Regions from separate parts of the Streptomyces sp. JN8 genome, predicted to be linked through region 2. Evidence: riboswitches for the same ligand, from Rfam matches in the RefSeq annotation. Region 2 holds a riboswitch; each other region holds the start of a gene.
What was found. Region 2 has a riboswitch for cyclic di-AMP ahead of ACY0MR_RS06970 (M23 family metallopeptidase). Riboswitches for the same ligand answer to the same signal wherever they lie in the genome.
Positions count from the first base shown of each region.

Region 1: another riboswitch for cyclic di-AMP. It lies ahead of ACY0MR_RS02120 (LysM peptidoglycan-binding domain-containing protein); the one in region 2 lies ahead of ACY0MR_RS06970 (M23 family metallopeptidase).
Region 3: another riboswitch for cyclic di-AMP. It lies ahead of ACY0MR_RS22115 (transglycosylase family protein); the one in region 2 lies ahead of ACY0MR_RS06970 (M23 family metallopeptidase).

Region 1 is NZ_CM147852.1:438,882-444,016, forward strand. It holds gene ACY0MR_RS02110 (phosphocholine-specific phospholipase C) at 1-300, shown strand, start outside; gene ACY0MR_RS02115 (DUF6197 family protein) at 365-997, opposite strand; cyclic di-AMP (ydaO/yuaA leader) riboswitch at 1,338-1,521, shown strand; gene ACY0MR_RS02120 (LysM peptidoglycan-binding domain-containing protein) at 1,527-2,396, shown strand; gene ACY0MR_RS02125 (alpha/beta family hydrolase) at 2,390-3,679, opposite strand; gene ACY0MR_RS02130 (LURP-one-related family protein) at 3,797-4,393, opposite strand; gene ACY0MR_RS02135 (alpha/beta fold hydrolase) at 4,720-5,135, opposite strand, start outside.
Region 2 is NZ_CM147852.1:1,602,442-1,607,576, reverse strand. It holds gene ACY0MR_RS06990 (aspartate aminotransferase family protein) at 1-552, shown strand, start outside; gene ACY0MR_RS06985 (helix-turn-helix domain-containing protein) at 623-1,282, shown strand; gene ACY0MR_RS06980 (DUF6126 family protein) at 1,315-1,470, shown strand; gene ACY0MR_RS06975 (tyrosine-protein phosphatase) at 1,478-2,299, opposite strand; cyclic di-AMP (ydaO/yuaA leader) riboswitch at 2,689-2,848, shown strand; gene ACY0MR_RS06970 (M23 family metallopeptidase) at 2,853-3,806, shown strand; gene ACY0MR_RS06965 (SGNH/GDSL hydrolase family protein) at 3,972-4,766, shown strand; gene ACY0MR_RS06960 (STM4011 family radical SAM protein) at 4,753-5,135, opposite strand, start outside.
Region 3 is NZ_CM147852.1:5,003,609-5,008,743, reverse strand. It holds gene ACY0MR_RS22125 (FtsB family cell division protein) at 1-360, opposite strand, end outside; gene eno (phosphopyruvate hydratase) at 455-1,741, opposite strand; gene ACY0MR_RS22115 (transglycosylase family protein) at 2,156-2,878, opposite strand; cyclic di-AMP (ydaO/yuaA leader) riboswitch at 2,882-3,054, opposite strand; gene ACY0MR_RS22110 (transglycosylase family protein) at 3,310-4,350, opposite strand; gene ACY0MR_RS22105 (cytochrome P450 family protein) at 4,568-5,135, opposite strand, start outside.

The sequences.
Region 1 (5,135 bases), 1.2 Mb from region 2:
GCGGTCGAGGTGGCCGCCCGGTTCGCGACCGAGGCGGGCACCGGGCGGACGGCCCTGTGGTTCCGGATGACCAACGCCTCGGCCGGGCCGGTGACGTTCACGATCCGTTCGAACGCCTACCGCACCGACGGCCCCTGGACCTACACCGTCCCCGCGGGCTCCTCGCGCGAGGACCACTTCAACGCCGTCGCCTACAACGACGGCTGGTACGACTTCACGATACTGGCCGACATCGACGGAACCTGGTCGCGCCGGTACACCGGCCACATCGAGACCGGGGCCCCGAGCGTCACCGGCTGAGCACGCCGCACGGCGGAGGGGCGGCACCCCTCCGCCGTGCGCGGCCCTCCCCGCGGACGGCCCCTCAGCGGCCCGCCTCCGCGGCACGGCGGATCGTGGCGTCGAGCAGGTCCACGGCGTCGGCCGCCGTGCGGCCCGGGGCCCGGTTCCACGGCCCGATCAGGTCGTGCCACCCCCGGGCACGGAGCTCCGTCATGATCCAGGCGGCGGCCTCGTTCATCGTCGTCGCGCTGCCGTGGCCGAGACGGTGCGCGGCGAGGAGCGCACCGCAGACGCAGCGGGCCCCGCGGGCGTCGCGCAGCTTGTACGGGGCGTTCTGCCAGCCCCACTCGGTCAGCACCAGGCGCGCGTAGCCGAGGTGGACCGAGGGGCGCAGCTCGGGCCGGCCGACGCGACGCCAGACGTGCAGCCGGTCGGGCAGGACGGCGGCGAGCCGGCCGGGCAGCCGGCGCTCGGCGGGAGGGGGCGGCGGCAGGGCGTCGAGCGCGTCGGCGACGAGCCGCTCCACCGGAACGGAGAGGAGGGTGCGCCACTCCTCCTCGGCGGGCGCGGGCGGCGTCCGGTCGGTCCAGTCGGCGACGACGCGCTGCCAGGTGGCGCTGTCGAAGAGGGCGGCGGCCTCGCGGTCGAGGGCGTCCGGGTCGAGGCCTTCGGGGGCGAGGCCTTCGGGGTGCAGCAGGGGGGCGGAGGGCGACATCCGGGCGGCTCCTCGGTCGGGGTCTTCACCTTTCATGAAGAATGTCGGTTTCACGACGTATGCCCTTGAGTGCCCCCGCGGCCGACCCTGCCTTTCCAACCCGTTGCGCCACCAATGGAATTAACCAGAACATTCGGACATAGGGCACCTGGTGACGCGACTCACTCCGCCGGGAACGCGCCGGTGATCGACATTCCCGCAGGCCTTACCGGGCAAGGAAGTTCGATCCGCCGACGTCAGGGGCGATCATGAATTCCGGTAATTCGGTGATCCTTTCACCGACTTCCGGACTCAGATCCTCTTGTTCTCCGTCGCACAGGTGGCCTACGGTCACCTCCATTCGAGCGGATCGCCGAATCCTGCCACTGCTCGAAATACCTCCCTTTCACCCGACGGCAGGAGCGGGGGACCCACGAATACGCCGGCCCGGATTCCGGAACGGCTCGGGGTGAAGCCGCGTGCGCGCGGCCGGACATCTCCAGTCCGAACCCGACAGCTCACCCCGAAGGCGCCGGAGAGGAATCCCGTCATGCCTGCTCACGGTAAGCACCGCCGTCCCCGCCGCCCCGTCTCCCGTGGACTCGCGCTGGTCGGCACGGGTGGCGCCGCCCTCGCCCTCCCGCTGATCGCCCCGGCCGTGGCCGGCGCCGCGCCCGTCTCCGGAGCCCCGCAGATCGCGCCGAAGGCCATCACCGCCCCGGTCGCCGCCAAGGCCGCACCGAAGGTGCCCGCCGCCAAGGCCGCAGCGCGCACCTACACGGTCGTCAGCGGTGACTCGCTTTCCCTCATCGCGCAGAAGAAGGGAATTCAGGGCGGCTGGAAGGGCCTTTACCAGGCGAACAAGAGCGCCGTGGGTGACAATCCGTCACTCATTCACCCGGGCCTTGAACTGACGCTTCATCGGAGTTCGGCCAAGGCCGCCCCGGCAGAGGCGAAGAAGACCGCTTCGGCCGAACGGGCGAGCCGCTCCGAGCGCCGCAGCGCCGCCCCGGCCGCCGCCGGCACCGGCGCCTCGGCCGCCGCCCCCGCCGCGGCGTCCGCCCCGGTCCAGGCGGCGCCCGTCGCCGCCACCCAGTACGCGGACAACCTCGACGGCTGGATCCGCGAGTCGCTGGACATCATGGCCCAGCGCGGCATCCCCGGCTCCTACGAGGGGATCCACCGCAACATCATGCGCGAGTCCTCCGGCAACCCCCAGGCCATCAACCTCTGGGACTCCAACGCCGTGGCCGGCACCCCCTCCAAGGGCCTGCTCCAGGTGATCGAGCCGACCTTCCTCGCCTACCACGTGCCCGGCACCTCGACGGACCTGTTCGACCCGGTCGCCAACATCACCGCCGCCTGCAACTACGCGGCCGACCGCTACGGCTCCATCGACAACGTCAACGGCGCCTACTGAGCACGGAAGTGCCCGGTGAACCAGGAGGTGGCGAGCTCCGCCACCTCCTCCAGGGCGCCGGGCTCCTCGAAGAGGTGCGTGGCGCCCTCCACGACCTCCAGCCGGCTCTCGCAGCGGAGCAGCGACTCCGCCCGCCGGTTGAGGTCGAGGACCAGCGCGTCCCGCCCTCCGACGACAAGGAGCGTCGGGGCCTTCACCCGCGCCAGGTGGTCGGCCGCGAGGTCCGGCCGACCACCGCGTGACACGACGGCGGCCACCGGGGAGTCGGGGTCGCCCGCCGCCCAGAGCGCGGCCGCCGCTCCCGTACTGGCCCCGAAGCAGCCCAGCGGAAGGCCCGCGCTCTCCGGCCGCCCCGCGAGCCACTCCGTGGCCCGGGCCAGCCTCCCGGCGAGCAGCGGGGTGTCGAAGACGTGCGCCCGGTCCCCCGCCTCCCCCTCGGTGAGGAGGTCGAACAGCAGGGTGCCGAGGCCCGCCCGGTTGAGAGCGGCCGCCACCGCCCGGTTCCGGGGGCTGTGCCGGCTGCTCCCGCTCCCGTGGGCGAACAGGACGACGCCCAGGGCGTCCTCGGGCACCGCGAGCCGCCCCGCCAGCGTGACGCGGTCGTCCACGGGGATCCGAACGTCCCCGTCCCGGACGACCGGCCCGTGCGCGGCCCGGATCCGGTCCAGACAGGCCACGACCTCCGCGTCCGGGGTCTGGCTGAAGTCCCCGTAGAACTGTCCGATCGCCGAGAACGCCTCGGGCGCGTGCACGCTCACCGTCTCGTCGGCCTCGCCCCCGAGTCTCGCCTTCCACCCGCGGGGCGCCACCGGCACCGCCAGGACGATCCGCCCCGCGCCCCGGGCCCGCACCACCCGGCAGGCCGCGAGCGCCGTGGCGCCCGTGGCGAGTCCGTCGTCCACGATCAGGACGGTCCGGCCCTCCAGCGGCACGGAGGGTCTGCTGCCCCGGTAGCGGTCGGCCCGCTGGTCGAGCTCCGCGTGCTCGCGCCGCTCGACCGCCGCGAGGTCCCGCGCCCCCACCCCGGCCTCGGCCAGCACCCGCTCGTTCACCACGCGCACACCGCCCTCGCCGAGCGCGCCCATCGCCAGCTCGGGCTGCCGGGGCACCCCCAGCTTCCGGACGAGGCAGACGTCCAGCGGGGCGTCCAGGGCATCGGCCACCTCCGCCGCCACCGGGACCCCGCCGCGCGGCAGACCGAGCACCACGAGGTCATGTCCCCTGAGGTGGTCGAGGCGGGCGGCCAGCTGCCGACCGGCATCGGTGCGATCACTGAAGAGCATGGGCCCGCGTCCTTCCGCCCGCACGGCTCCGCGCGGGGAGAGGAGCGCCCCGCTCGGTCCCCCGCCCGTCCCTCCAGGGTAAGGCGCGCCTTCCCGCGCGGTCGGGTGAGCGGCCGGTCAGCGGGACTGGAGGGCGTCGAGCGCGACGGCCTGGGCTATCGCGAGGCGCCGGTCGAGCTCGGGGTCCGCTATGTCCAGCACGTACCGGTCGCGGAGCCCGAAGACCTTGTCGACCGACATCACCGCGCGGCCCGACTCGGTGAAGTCGAAGTGGTACGGCACGACGAAGGGCAGCAGGTCGGTGAAGGGGAGCAGCTCCCAGGCGCGCCGCAGCAGCGCGATGCCCCCGCTGCGCTCCCGGCCTGTGGTCTCCCCCTCGGCCCCCTCGCGGCTGAGGTGCCAGGTGCTGCGCAGCAGGGAGGCCCCGAAGTTCTTGCGGAAGCCGCCCAGCCGGGTGCCGGACGCGCCGTGCACGTCGTAGGTCGCACCGAGGTCGATCACCTGGCGGGCCTTGAAGGTGAAGAGGACCTGGCGCTGGGACTCGTCGGTGTAGAAGGTGACCTGCTCCTTGAACGCCATCCTCTTCTGGTGGGCGAAGGCGACGAGCTCCCCCTCGGCCCCGTCCGCTCCCTCGGTGTGCACGAGGTAGCGGTTGGCCATGGGCGTCACCTTCTGCCGGACGAGGAAACGGTGCTGCGTCTGCGCGAGGCCCATCGGACGTGCTCCTGCCGATCGTGGGCGGCCCGTCGGAGGCCCGCCCCATGAGGTCGTGAGCACGATGATCCGGCCCGTGGAGGTCCCGCCGCTGTCCTCGAAAGTCGTCGTCCCGCGAGACGTTCGGATGAGAGGCGGAGGAGAGGCGGAGCGGACGCCCCGGGCGTCGCCCCGCCTCCCCTGGACCTCCTCCTGAACGTGACCCTCACCCTGAACCTGACCGTGAGGCCTCAGTCGCCCAGGCGCCGCCCGGCCCGTCCGTCCTTCGTCCAGTCGGCCCAGCCCCTCCCGCCGAGCCCGGCCGGGCCGGGGGCCGGCCCGTCCCGTCAGGCCGCGAGGAAGGCCTCGATGGCCTCCGCGAGGGCCTGCGGGGTCTCCTCGGGCGCGTAGTGGCCGGCGTCCTTGATGACCTCCAGGCGCGCGTTGGGGTACCAGCGCAGCCAGGTCGCCTCCATCGCCGCGGCCCCGAGCGCCGGGTCGTGGGCGCCGACGACGAGCAGGACCGGAGCCGGGTTGTCGCGCACGCGCTCGTGGAAGTCGGTGCGCGACCAGGAGTCCAGGTAGGCGCGGAAGGCGGTGGCGGAGGAGCGTCGGACGGAGCGCTCGACCAGGGTGCTCAGCCAGGCGTCGTCGTACCGGCCGCCGGTGGTGGTGTCGATGATCGCGCGGCGGTTGCCGGCCTCCTCGGCGGCGCCGGCGAAGAGGTCCCAGGTGTCGCCGTCCATGGGGAAGCCGGCCGCCG
Region 2 (5,135 bases):
CTCGGCAAGGACTGGATCTTCAAGAAGGTCTACTCGTCCATGGACCGGGTCCTCGTCCACTCGGCGAGCTTCGGGTCCAACGCGCAGGCGATGGCGGCCGGGCTCGCCGTCCTCTCGGTCATGGAGGCCGAGGGGACGGTCGCGCACGCCCGCCGGATCGGGGACCTGCTCTCCGGACGCCTCAGGGAACTCGTGCCCCGGTACGAGCTGCTCCACGAGATCCGCGGCCGCGGGCTGATGATCGGCATCGAGTTCGGCAGGCCGTCCTCGCTGGGGCTGCGCGGGCGCTGGACCATGCTCCAGGCGGCCCGGAAGGGGCTCTTCGCCCAGATGGTCGTCGTCCCGCTGCTCCAGCGCCACCGGATCCTCACCCAGGTCTCCGGCGACCATCTGGAGGTGATCAAGCTGATCCCGCCCCTGGTCGTCGACGAGGCGGACGTGGAGCGGTTCGTGACGGCGTTCACCGCGGTGATGGACGAGGCCCACGGCGGCGGCGGTCTGATGTGGGACTTCGGGAGGACCCTGGTCAAGCAGGCGGTCGCACAGCGCTGAGAGCGCGCTCCGCTTTTGCCTCTGAGGCAAGAAACTTGCCTCAGAGGCACGATCCTGGCGGAATGGACCCATGGACCACGTCCCCGGGGAACCCTCCCCGGACCCCGCCGTCCCGGCCCCCGGCGCGCCGGGCACCGCCGGCCCCGACGTCCTGCCGGACGTCGCCCCGCAGCTGAGGGCCCTGCGCCGCCGCCGGGGCCTCACCCTGGAGGCCGCCGCCCAGCGGGCCGGACTCTCGCCCGCCCACCTCTCGCGGCTGGAGACGGGGAACCGGCAGCCCTCGCTCCCGATGCTGCTCGCCCTCGCCCGCATCTACGGTACGACGGTCTCCGAGCTCCTCGGCGAGACGCCCCCCGGGCGCGACCCCGTCGTCCGCGCCGGACGCTCCGAGCCCGTCGAGGCCGACGGCTGGATCTACCGGCAGGCGGGCGGCGCCGGGCGCGCCCTGCAGTGCCTGCGGGTGCACGTGCCGTACGCCACTCGGGGCGACATCGTGCGCGTCCACCCGGGTGAGGAGTGGATCCACGTCCTGGACGGCCGGGTGCGGCTCGCGCTCGGCGAGGCCGTCCACGTCCTCGATCCCGGGGACAGCGCGCACTTCGACTCGCTGACCCCGCACCGGATCGGGGCGGCCACCCCCGGCGGGGCCGAGCTGCTCTTCGTCCACACCCTCCTGCAGAGTCCCGTCGCCGAGCTGTGTCTCGGCGACGGAACCCCGCACCGGCGCTGATCCCGTACCTCCTCCGAGAGAAAAGGACCGAGATGTCCGAGAAGTCACGACCCGCCACCGGCGAAGAGCGCGGCGAGGGCCGGTTCCCCAAGGGGCTCGTCCTGCGCCTCTTCGCCTATCTGATCGCCGGGCACCTCTTCGCCGGCTTCCTCTACCTGCTGTTCGTGATGGGCGGACAGAACCAGTAGGTCCCGGTCACGCCTCCGTGAGGAGCCGCAGGCGCAGCAGCTCGCGGGTCTCGGGGGACAGCTTCAGGCCCTCGGCGAGGTAGGCGTCCACCGAGCCCCAGGTCTCCTCGATCGTCTCGAAGGCGCCGCGCAGGTACTCGACCCGCGCGTCGAACAGCGGGCTCAGCAGCTCCATCACCTCGGGCGACATCGCGTCCGGGGCGGTGGAGCTGCGGCGCACCTTGTAGCGGCGGTGCGGGTCGTTCGACTTCACGTAGTCGGCCTCGATCGCCTCCCGCTCGACCCCGACCGCCAGCAGGGTGATCGCGATGGAGAGCCCGGCACGGTCCTTGCCGGCCGCGCAGTGCATCAGGGCGGGCAGGCTGTCCTCGGCCAGCGCGTGCAGGATCCGGCTGTGCTCCGCGGTCCGCTCGACCACCATCTTCCGGTACGAGTCGGACATACGGGCCGCGGCCTTGCCGTCGCCGAGGATGGCGTGCAGCTGGGCGATGTCGCCCTCGCGGACCAGCTTCCAGAACTCCTTGCCCTCGGCCGGGTCGTTGAGGGGGATGTTCACGTTCCGCACGCCCGGCAGCTCGACGTCGGGACCCTCGACCTTCCGGTCGGCGAGGTTCCGGAAGTCGAAGACCGTGTGCAGCCCGAGCGAGTCGAGGAAGGCGACGTCCTCCTCGGTGGCGTGGGCGAGGTGGCCGCTGCGGAAGAGGCGGCCGGGGTGCACGGCACGCCCGTCCGTCGTCGGCAGGCCGCCCACGTCCCGGAAGTTGCGGACCTCGGCCAGCTCGGGCTCGTTCGCCTCGACGGGCGGGACCTGCGGCAGCTGCTGCGTCACGGATGCTCCTGATGGGTCGACGTTCGGATGTCCGAAGCGAGATCGGTTCCAGGGGCAATCATCCAGGTGGGGCCGGTATGACGCACCCCCCTGGACGGGAATGGGTGAACTGTCCGAATTGAGGCCTTGCGTATAACGCGCCCTGTTTGCAGGCGAGATGGGTTCCGGCGCGTGAGCAGGGTCATAGAAGTGACGGATCGTGGCCGACCGCCCGGAGCAATCGCCGTGCTCGAAAAGGAAATCGAGGGTCCGTCATCCACGGAGGGTGACCGGAATTCCCGGTCGATTGCGGGGCCCGGAAAGCCGGGAGAAATCATCGGCTTGTTCGCGCCGACCCCGCTCGTCTAGCGTCACCGTCAATCCGGTCGGACCGCCGAATCCTGCCACCGTCCGGAATTCCACCCATCCCATGCGTGGCAGGAGCGGGGGACCCAGGAAGTACGCCGGTCCCGCGACGCAGGACGGCTCGGGGTGAAGTCGCGCGAGAGCGCGGCCGGGCATCTCCAGTCCGAACCCGACAGCTCACCTCGCAGGCGCCGGAGAGGAATTCGCCATGCCCGCGAAGGGTAAGCACCGCCGCATCACGTCCAACCGCCTCACCCGCGGAATCGCCGCCGCAGGTACCGGAGGCGCCGTCGTCGCCCTCCCGCTCCTCGGTGCCACCGGCGCCCACGCCGCCGAGCAGGCCGCCCCCGCCGCCGCTCCCGGCCAGGCCGTCACCGCCGCCGCGCAGACGAAGGCTCCCGCCGCCAAGACCGGCAAGGCCGCGCCGAAGACGTACTCCGTCGTCCGGGGCGACTACCTGTCGAAGATCGCCGCCGACCACGACCTCGCGGGCGGCTGGCAGCAGCTGTACAAGGACAACCGCCAGGTCGTCGGCGAGAACCCCTCGCTCATCCTGCCCGGCATGAAGCTCACCCTCGGCGGCAAGAGCACCGCCAAGGCCGCCGCCCCGAAGAGCGCCGCACCCAAGGCCGCCGAGAGCTCCGCGAAGAACGGCGACACCCCGCGCGCCTCCCGCGGCGGCGAGCGCTCCGCCGCCCCGGCCGCCAGCGCCCCGGCCGCGGAGACCTCCACCGCGCCGAAGTCCTCGACCTCCTCCTCCGGCTGGGTCGCCCCGGTCAGCGGCGGCATGTCCACCCCGTACCGCGCCTCCGGCTCCATGTGGTCCTCCGGCTACCACACCGGTGTCGACTTCATGGCCTCCACCGGCACCACGGTCATGGCCGTCGGCCCCGGCACCGTCTACTCCGCCGGCGACGGTGGCGCGTACGGCAACCAGGTCGTCATCCAGCACGCCGACGGCACCTTCTCGCAGTACGCGCACCTCTCCTCCATCACCGTCTCCGCCGGCCAGGCCGTGAACGGCGGAGACCAGATCGGCCTCTCCGGCGCGACCGGCAACGTCACCGGCCCGCACCTGCACTTCGAGATGCGCACCGGGCCGGAGTACGGCTCGGACATCGACCCGATCTCCACCCTGCGCCAGCACGGCGTGAACATCTGACGCACCGTCGTCCCGCGGAGGCCCGGCACGCACGTGCCGGGCCTCCGGCCGCTCCACTCCTTCTATTCCGGCTTGGCGAATTCTTTATCGGTGGCATATGTCACCCGGCGTCAACCCCTCCTTACGGTCGCGTAGGTCACATCCGAAAGGGAAGGATGTGCTCCCGTGGCAGACGAGTCGAGATCAAGAGACCAGCACGCATTCGGGTCGTACGCGGCGATCGGTGACAGCTTCACCGAGGGCGTCGGCGACCCCGGGCCCCACGGGACGTACGTCGGCTGGGCGGACCGCTTCGCGGTGCTGCTCGCCGACCAGCTGCCGGAGCACGACGCCTTCCGCTACGCCAACCTGGCGGTACGCGGGCGCCTCCTCGACCAGATCGTGGCGGAACAGGTCCCCCGGGCGAAGGAACTCGCCCCCGACCTGGTGACCTTCTGCGCCGGAGGCAACGACATCATCCGCCCCGGCACCGACCCCGACGAGGTCGCCGAGCGCTTCGAGCGCGCCGTCGCCGGACTCACCTCCGCCGTCGGCACCGTCATGGTGACCACCGGCTTCGACACCCGCGGCGTCACGCTCCTCAAGCACCTGCGCGGCAAGATCGCCACGTACAACGGGCACGTCCGCGCCATCGCCGACCGCTACGGCTGCCCCGTCCTCGACCTCTGGTCCCTGAGGTCGGTCCAGGACCGGCGCGCCTGGGACGCCGACCGGCTGCACCTCTCGCCCGACGGCCACACCCGGGTCGCCCTGCGCGCCGCCCAGGTCCTCGGTCTGCCGGTGCCGGCCGACCCGGACCAGCTGTGGCCGCCGGTACCCGTGCGCGGCCCGCTCGAAGTGCGCCGCGACGACATCCTCTGGGCCAGGGAGTACCTCGTGCCCTGGATCGGACGCAGGCTGCGCGGCGAGAGCTCCGGCGACCACGTCGAGGCGAAGCGCCCCGACCTCATGCCCCTGTAGCCCAGGGGGCCCGCGGCGGCGGCACGACGGCGGGGATCCGCTCCAGTACCCCGCCCGCGAAGACGTCGTACAGCGGCAGCGTCTCCAGATGGACGTACCCGATGTGGCAGTCGCAGACGGCGAGGGGGCAGGCGCGGGGGCGCAGGGCGGCGCGGTACGAGCCGTCGTACAGGTTCCCCAGCTCGGCCTTGACGAAGTGGCAGCGCCGCACGGTCCCCTCGCCGTCCACCGAGACGACCGACTCGCCCGTCCGGCACGGAAGCCCCGCCGAGCGGTGCGGCTGCCGGCTGTACGGGAAGAGCGGATCGATCCGCGTCCACTCCGCGGCCTCCGCGTCCGCGTACGTGCGCCCCTCCGCGGCGTTCACCC
Region 3 (5,135 bases), 3.4 Mb from region 2:
GAACCCGGTCTCGCCGGGCAGCACGTAGTGGAGGTGCTCGCGGGCGAGGCGCCGGACGTAGGCGGGGTCCTGGAGGCGCGCCTTCTCGTCCCGGAGCTCCTCGACCCGCCGGGCGGCGTCGGCGGCCCGGCGCTGCTGCTCCGCGATCTCGCCCTGCTGGGAGACGTAGCTCCGCATCGGGTAGGCGAGCGCCACGACCAGCGAGCAGACGACCAGGGCGAGGAAGGCGGCCCGGCCGGTGAGCCGGGAGCGGCGGGCCTGGCGTCGGGTCTGGGAGCGGTAGACACGGGCGGCGGTCTGCTCGCCGAGCAGTCTGATCCGGGTCGCGGTGGAGAACCGGTCCCGGTCCTTCGCGGCCATGTCGTGTCGCCTCCCCTGTTCACGCGGACGTCCCCGCACACGGTACGGGACCGAGTGCGGGGACGTACGGAACTGCCGGGGGTGACGCCTGCCGTCAGCCCTTGAAGCGCGGGAAGGCGCTGCGGCCGGCGTAGACCGCGGCGTCGTCGAGGATCTCCTCGATGCGCAGCAGCTGGTTGTACTTGGCGACACGGTCCGAGCGGGCCGGGGCGCCGGTCTTGATCTGACCGCAGTTCACGGCGACCGCGAGGTCGGCGATGGTGACGTCCTCGGTCTCGCCGGAGCGGTGGGACATCATGCACTTGAAGCCGTTGCGCTGGGCGAGCTCGACGGCGTCGAGGGTCTCGGTCAGCGAGCCGATCTGGTTGACCTTGACCAGGAGGGCGTTCGCGGTGCCCTCCTCGATGCCGCGGGCCAGGCGCTCCGGGTTGGTGACGAAGAGGTCGTCGCCGACGATCTGGACCTTGGTGCCCAGCTTGTCGGTGAGGACCTTCCAGCCGGCCCAGTCGTCCTCGTACAGCGGGTCCTCGATGGAGACCATCGGGTACGCGGAGACGAGCTCCTCGTAGTACTCGGTCATCTCGGCGGCCGAGCGGGACTTGCCCTCGAACTCGTACGCGCCGTCCTTGTAGAACTCGGACGCGGCCACGTCGAGCGCGAGCGCGACGTCGGAGCCCGGGGTGTAGCCGGCCTCCTTGATGGCCTCGACGATGAGGTCGAGGGCGGCGCGGTTCGACTCGAGGTTCGGCGCGAAGCCGCCCTCGTCGCCGAGGCCGGTGGAGAGGCCCTTGCGCTTCAGCACGGCCTTGAGGGTGTGGTAGATCTCCGCACCCCAGCGGAGGGCCTCGGAGAAGGACTCCGCGCCGATCGGGGCGATCATGAACTCCTGGATGTCCACGTTGGAGTCGGCGTGCGACCCACCGTTGAGGATGTTCATCATCGGAACGGGCAGCAGGTGCGCGTTCGGGCCGCCGAGGTAGCGGAAGAGCGGGAGGTCCGAGGCCTCGGAGGCGGCGTGCGCGACGGCGAGGGAGACGCCGAGGATGGCGTTGGCGCCGAGGGAGCCCTTGTTCTCGGTGGCGTCCAGGTCGAACATGGCCTGGTCGATCAGGCGCTGCTCGGTGGCGTCGTAGCCGACGAGCTCCGGGCCGATCTGCTCGATGACGGCGAGGACGGCCTTCTCGACACCCTTGCCGAGGTAGCGGTTCGGGTCACCGTCGCGAAGCTCGATGGCCTCGAACGCACCGGTGGAGGCACCGGACGGGACAGCAGCACGGCCGGTGCTGCCGTCGTCGAGGCCGACCTCGACCTCGACCGTGGGGTTGCCTCGGGAGTCCAGGATTTCCCGGGCTACGACGACGTCGATGGACGGCACGAGCATCTCCTTTTTGGGATGTGACGCTGGATGTGACGCAAGGTCGGTGCAGGGTCGCTTGGCCTTGCGACAAGAGCCTAACCGGCTCGCGGGCTCCGGCCAGCCGGGCGCCCGCCCCCTGGGACGAAAAAGGACCCAAGGGCAGGCATGTCGGGACGAAGAGCCCCAGACCTACCGGCGGGTAACCGCCGCGGCGGGCCGGTCGTCGCGCCGGCCCCTCCCCGCTTCTCCGGTCTTCTCCGGTCTTCTCCGGTCTTCTCCGGTCTTCTCCGGTCTTCTCCGGTCTCCTCCGGGCGCGGGCCCGAAACGGGGGAACCCCGGCCCGGCGCGCACGGGGGATGGGCGCGTCGGGCCGGGGTGGTCACCGCGGGAGGGTCGGAGGGTCCGCGTGAGCCGCCGGACTCACGCGGACCGCCGGGCTCACTTCAGGTGAAGCTGCTGGCCCGGGTAGATGAGGTCGGCGTCCTCGACGACGTCCTTGTTGAGCTTGAACAGCTCGGCCCAGCCGCCCTTGACGCCGTGCGCCTGGGCGATCTTGCTGAGGGTGTCGCCGGTGGCGACCTTGTACTCGCCGTCGCCCTTCTTGACCTTCTTGCCGGTCGGGGTGGTGACGGTCTTCTTCGCGTCGGCCTGCGGAGCGGCCTGCTGCGCGGCCTTCTTCGGGGCCTGGCGCTTCTCGCTGCGGGTGGTCGGCTGCTCGGCCTTCCGCTCCTGCTGCGGCTGCTGGGTGCTCTGCTGCGGCGCGCTCTCGGTGGCGCCGCCCTCGTAGGAGGCGCCCGAGAGGCCCACGCCGCAGGACGGCCAGGCGCCCTTGCCCTGGCCCGCGAGGACCTTCTCGGCGACGGCGATCTGCTGCGACTTCGACGCCTGGTCGGCGGTCGAGGCGTAGGCGGTGCCGCCGTACGCGGCCCAGGTGGAGGCCGAGAACTGCAGACCGCCGTAGTAGCCGTTGCCGGTGTTGATGGACCAGTTGCCGCCGGACTCGCAGGCGGCGACGCGGTCCCACTCCGAGGCCGTGGCGGCCGAGGCGGTGCCCGCGGTCATCAGCGGGGCGGCCACGGCGACACCGGTGACGCCGACGAGCGCGGCGACCTGGGTGGCCTTGGAGGGACGGCGGTGTTTGCCCTTGGCGGAAAACAGCATGGGGATTCTCCTCACCGACGCCTGTGAGGTGAGCTGTCGGGTTCGGGCCGGAAGGTGCCCGGCCGCGTGTCCTAGCACGCGGCTTCACCCCAAGCCGGTCTTCGGCCGTCTGTCTCAACGGCCGGGACCGGCACTTACCTTGGGTCCCCCACTCCTGCCTTCGGCGCTTGCGCGACGATGCCCGTCGGCCGACGGCAGGATTCGGCGTTTCGGTCGACGGGGCCCGCGGTGGCGAGCGGTGACGACCGTAGACACAGACCCACCGGAAGTTCAAAGACCCTCATAGGGGAGAAATCGCCCCTGCTTGCCTTCCGGTGGGTCGTGTTTGCGCAGGTGAGAGGTGACGGGAGCAAAGTTTGCGGGCGCGACACGCCAGTTGGGGTGAAGAGACCCATGTCTCACTTGCCCAGAACCGGACATACGCGCCCGAACTACTCCGCCGACGCGGTCGAACCGTTCGTCAGGTCAAGCGCCTGACCAGGGAGGATGAGGTCCGGATCGAGGCCCACGGTCCGCCGGTTGGCGTCATAGAGGGCGGTCCAGCCTCCGGGGAGTTCGTTCTCCTGTGCAATGTCGGAGAGGTTGTCACCCGGCTGCACGAGGTAGGAGTCCGACTTGCCCTGACTGTCCGTTGCGTCCGTTTCCTTCGAAGCGTCAGCAGGCGACGCCTTCAGCGGCTTTTCGTCCAGCTCGTTATCCGGAGAGGCATGTCTACCTGATTCGGTAGAACTGTCCGGGTTGCCGGTTTCCTCCGGTGCGGCGTCGCCCCGGTGCTTGCCGGTGCCGGGGGTCGCCGACGACGGGTCGTCCGCCGGCGCACCGGGTGCGGTGGAGCCGGGCGCGCCGGGCGTCACGGACGCGTCGGGCGTGCCCGGGGCGGTGGGCGCGGCCGGGTCGCTCGGGTCGGTCGACGCGGGCGGGCTCGTCGGCGCGGTCGGCGAGACGGGTGCGGTCGGCGTGACGGGCGTGGCGGACGCGTCGGGCGACGCCGTCCCCGGGGCCTTCTGCTCGGCCTCGGACTTGTCGGCCTCCTCGGCCCCCTTGTCGGCCTCGGCGGCCTCTCCGGAGGTCCCGGGCAGGCCGGCGTTCCAGTTGGACTCGGGAACCGGTCCGGTGGGGGCCTTGGGGACGCTCGTGGGGCCGGGGTCCACACCCGGGGACGCGCCGTCGTTCTTCAGGCCGGCGATCGGCGCGCAGGTGGCCCACTCGTTCGAACCCTTGGCGAGGGCCTTCTCGGCCACCGCGATCTGCTGGGCGCGGCTGGCGAGGTCGGGGCTGGGCGCGTACGACAGGCCGCCGTGGCGCTCCCAGCTGTCCTGGGTGAACTGGAGCCCGCCGTACATGCCGTTGCCGAAGTTGGCGCTCCACTGGCCGCCGGACTCGCATTCGGCGACCCGGTCCCAGGTGGCCGCGTCGGCGGCGGAGGCGGACCCGGTGGCGAGCAGCGGCAGCGCCATGGCGGAGCCGGTCACGCCCGCGGCGACGACGATTGCGGGGGCCTGACGGGGGCGACGGTGACGTCCGTTCCCGGAACGCATAGAAGCGCCTTTCGCGTGACGACTGTGTGGGCGCGCCCGAGTTGTCACACCTGGCCGAATTACTCAACCACGTTGACGAACCGAGCTGACGGGGAAGGTAGCCGTATTCGAACGCTCATCACAAGTCGATGCACCCGCGATCACGTGAAGATCACATTTCTGACGGACTCTCACTTTGTGTGAGTCGCACGGAAGGGGAGAACTCGACCGGAAGCGTGCGCAAACCGCGCATGATGAGCCCTCCGCGCCAGCGCAGTTCCGCGGGATCCGCGGCAAGTCGCAGGTCCGGCAGCCGGGTCAGCAGGGTGGCGAGCGCGGTCTGTCCCTCCAGCCGGGCGAGCGGCGCGCCGAGGCAGTAGTGGATGCCGTGCCCGTACCCGAGGTGCTGGTTGTCGCGCCGCGCCAGGTCGAGCACGTCCGGCCCGTCGAACCGCTCCGGGTCCCGGTCCGCGGCGGCGAGCACGACGAGGACGGGGTCGCCCGCCGGGATGTCCTGCCCGCCGATGGTCAGGGGCTCGGTCGCGTACCGCCAGGTGGCCATCTCCACCGGTCCGTCGTACCGCAGCAGTTCCTCGATCCCGGTCTCCAGGAGCCCGGTCTCCCCCGCCGCGACCGACGCCTGGAGCAGCTCGCGCTGCTCGGGGTGGCGCAGAAGCTGGTACATGCCGTTGCCGATGAGGTTGACGGTCGTCTCGAAACCGGCGAAGAGCAGGATGAAG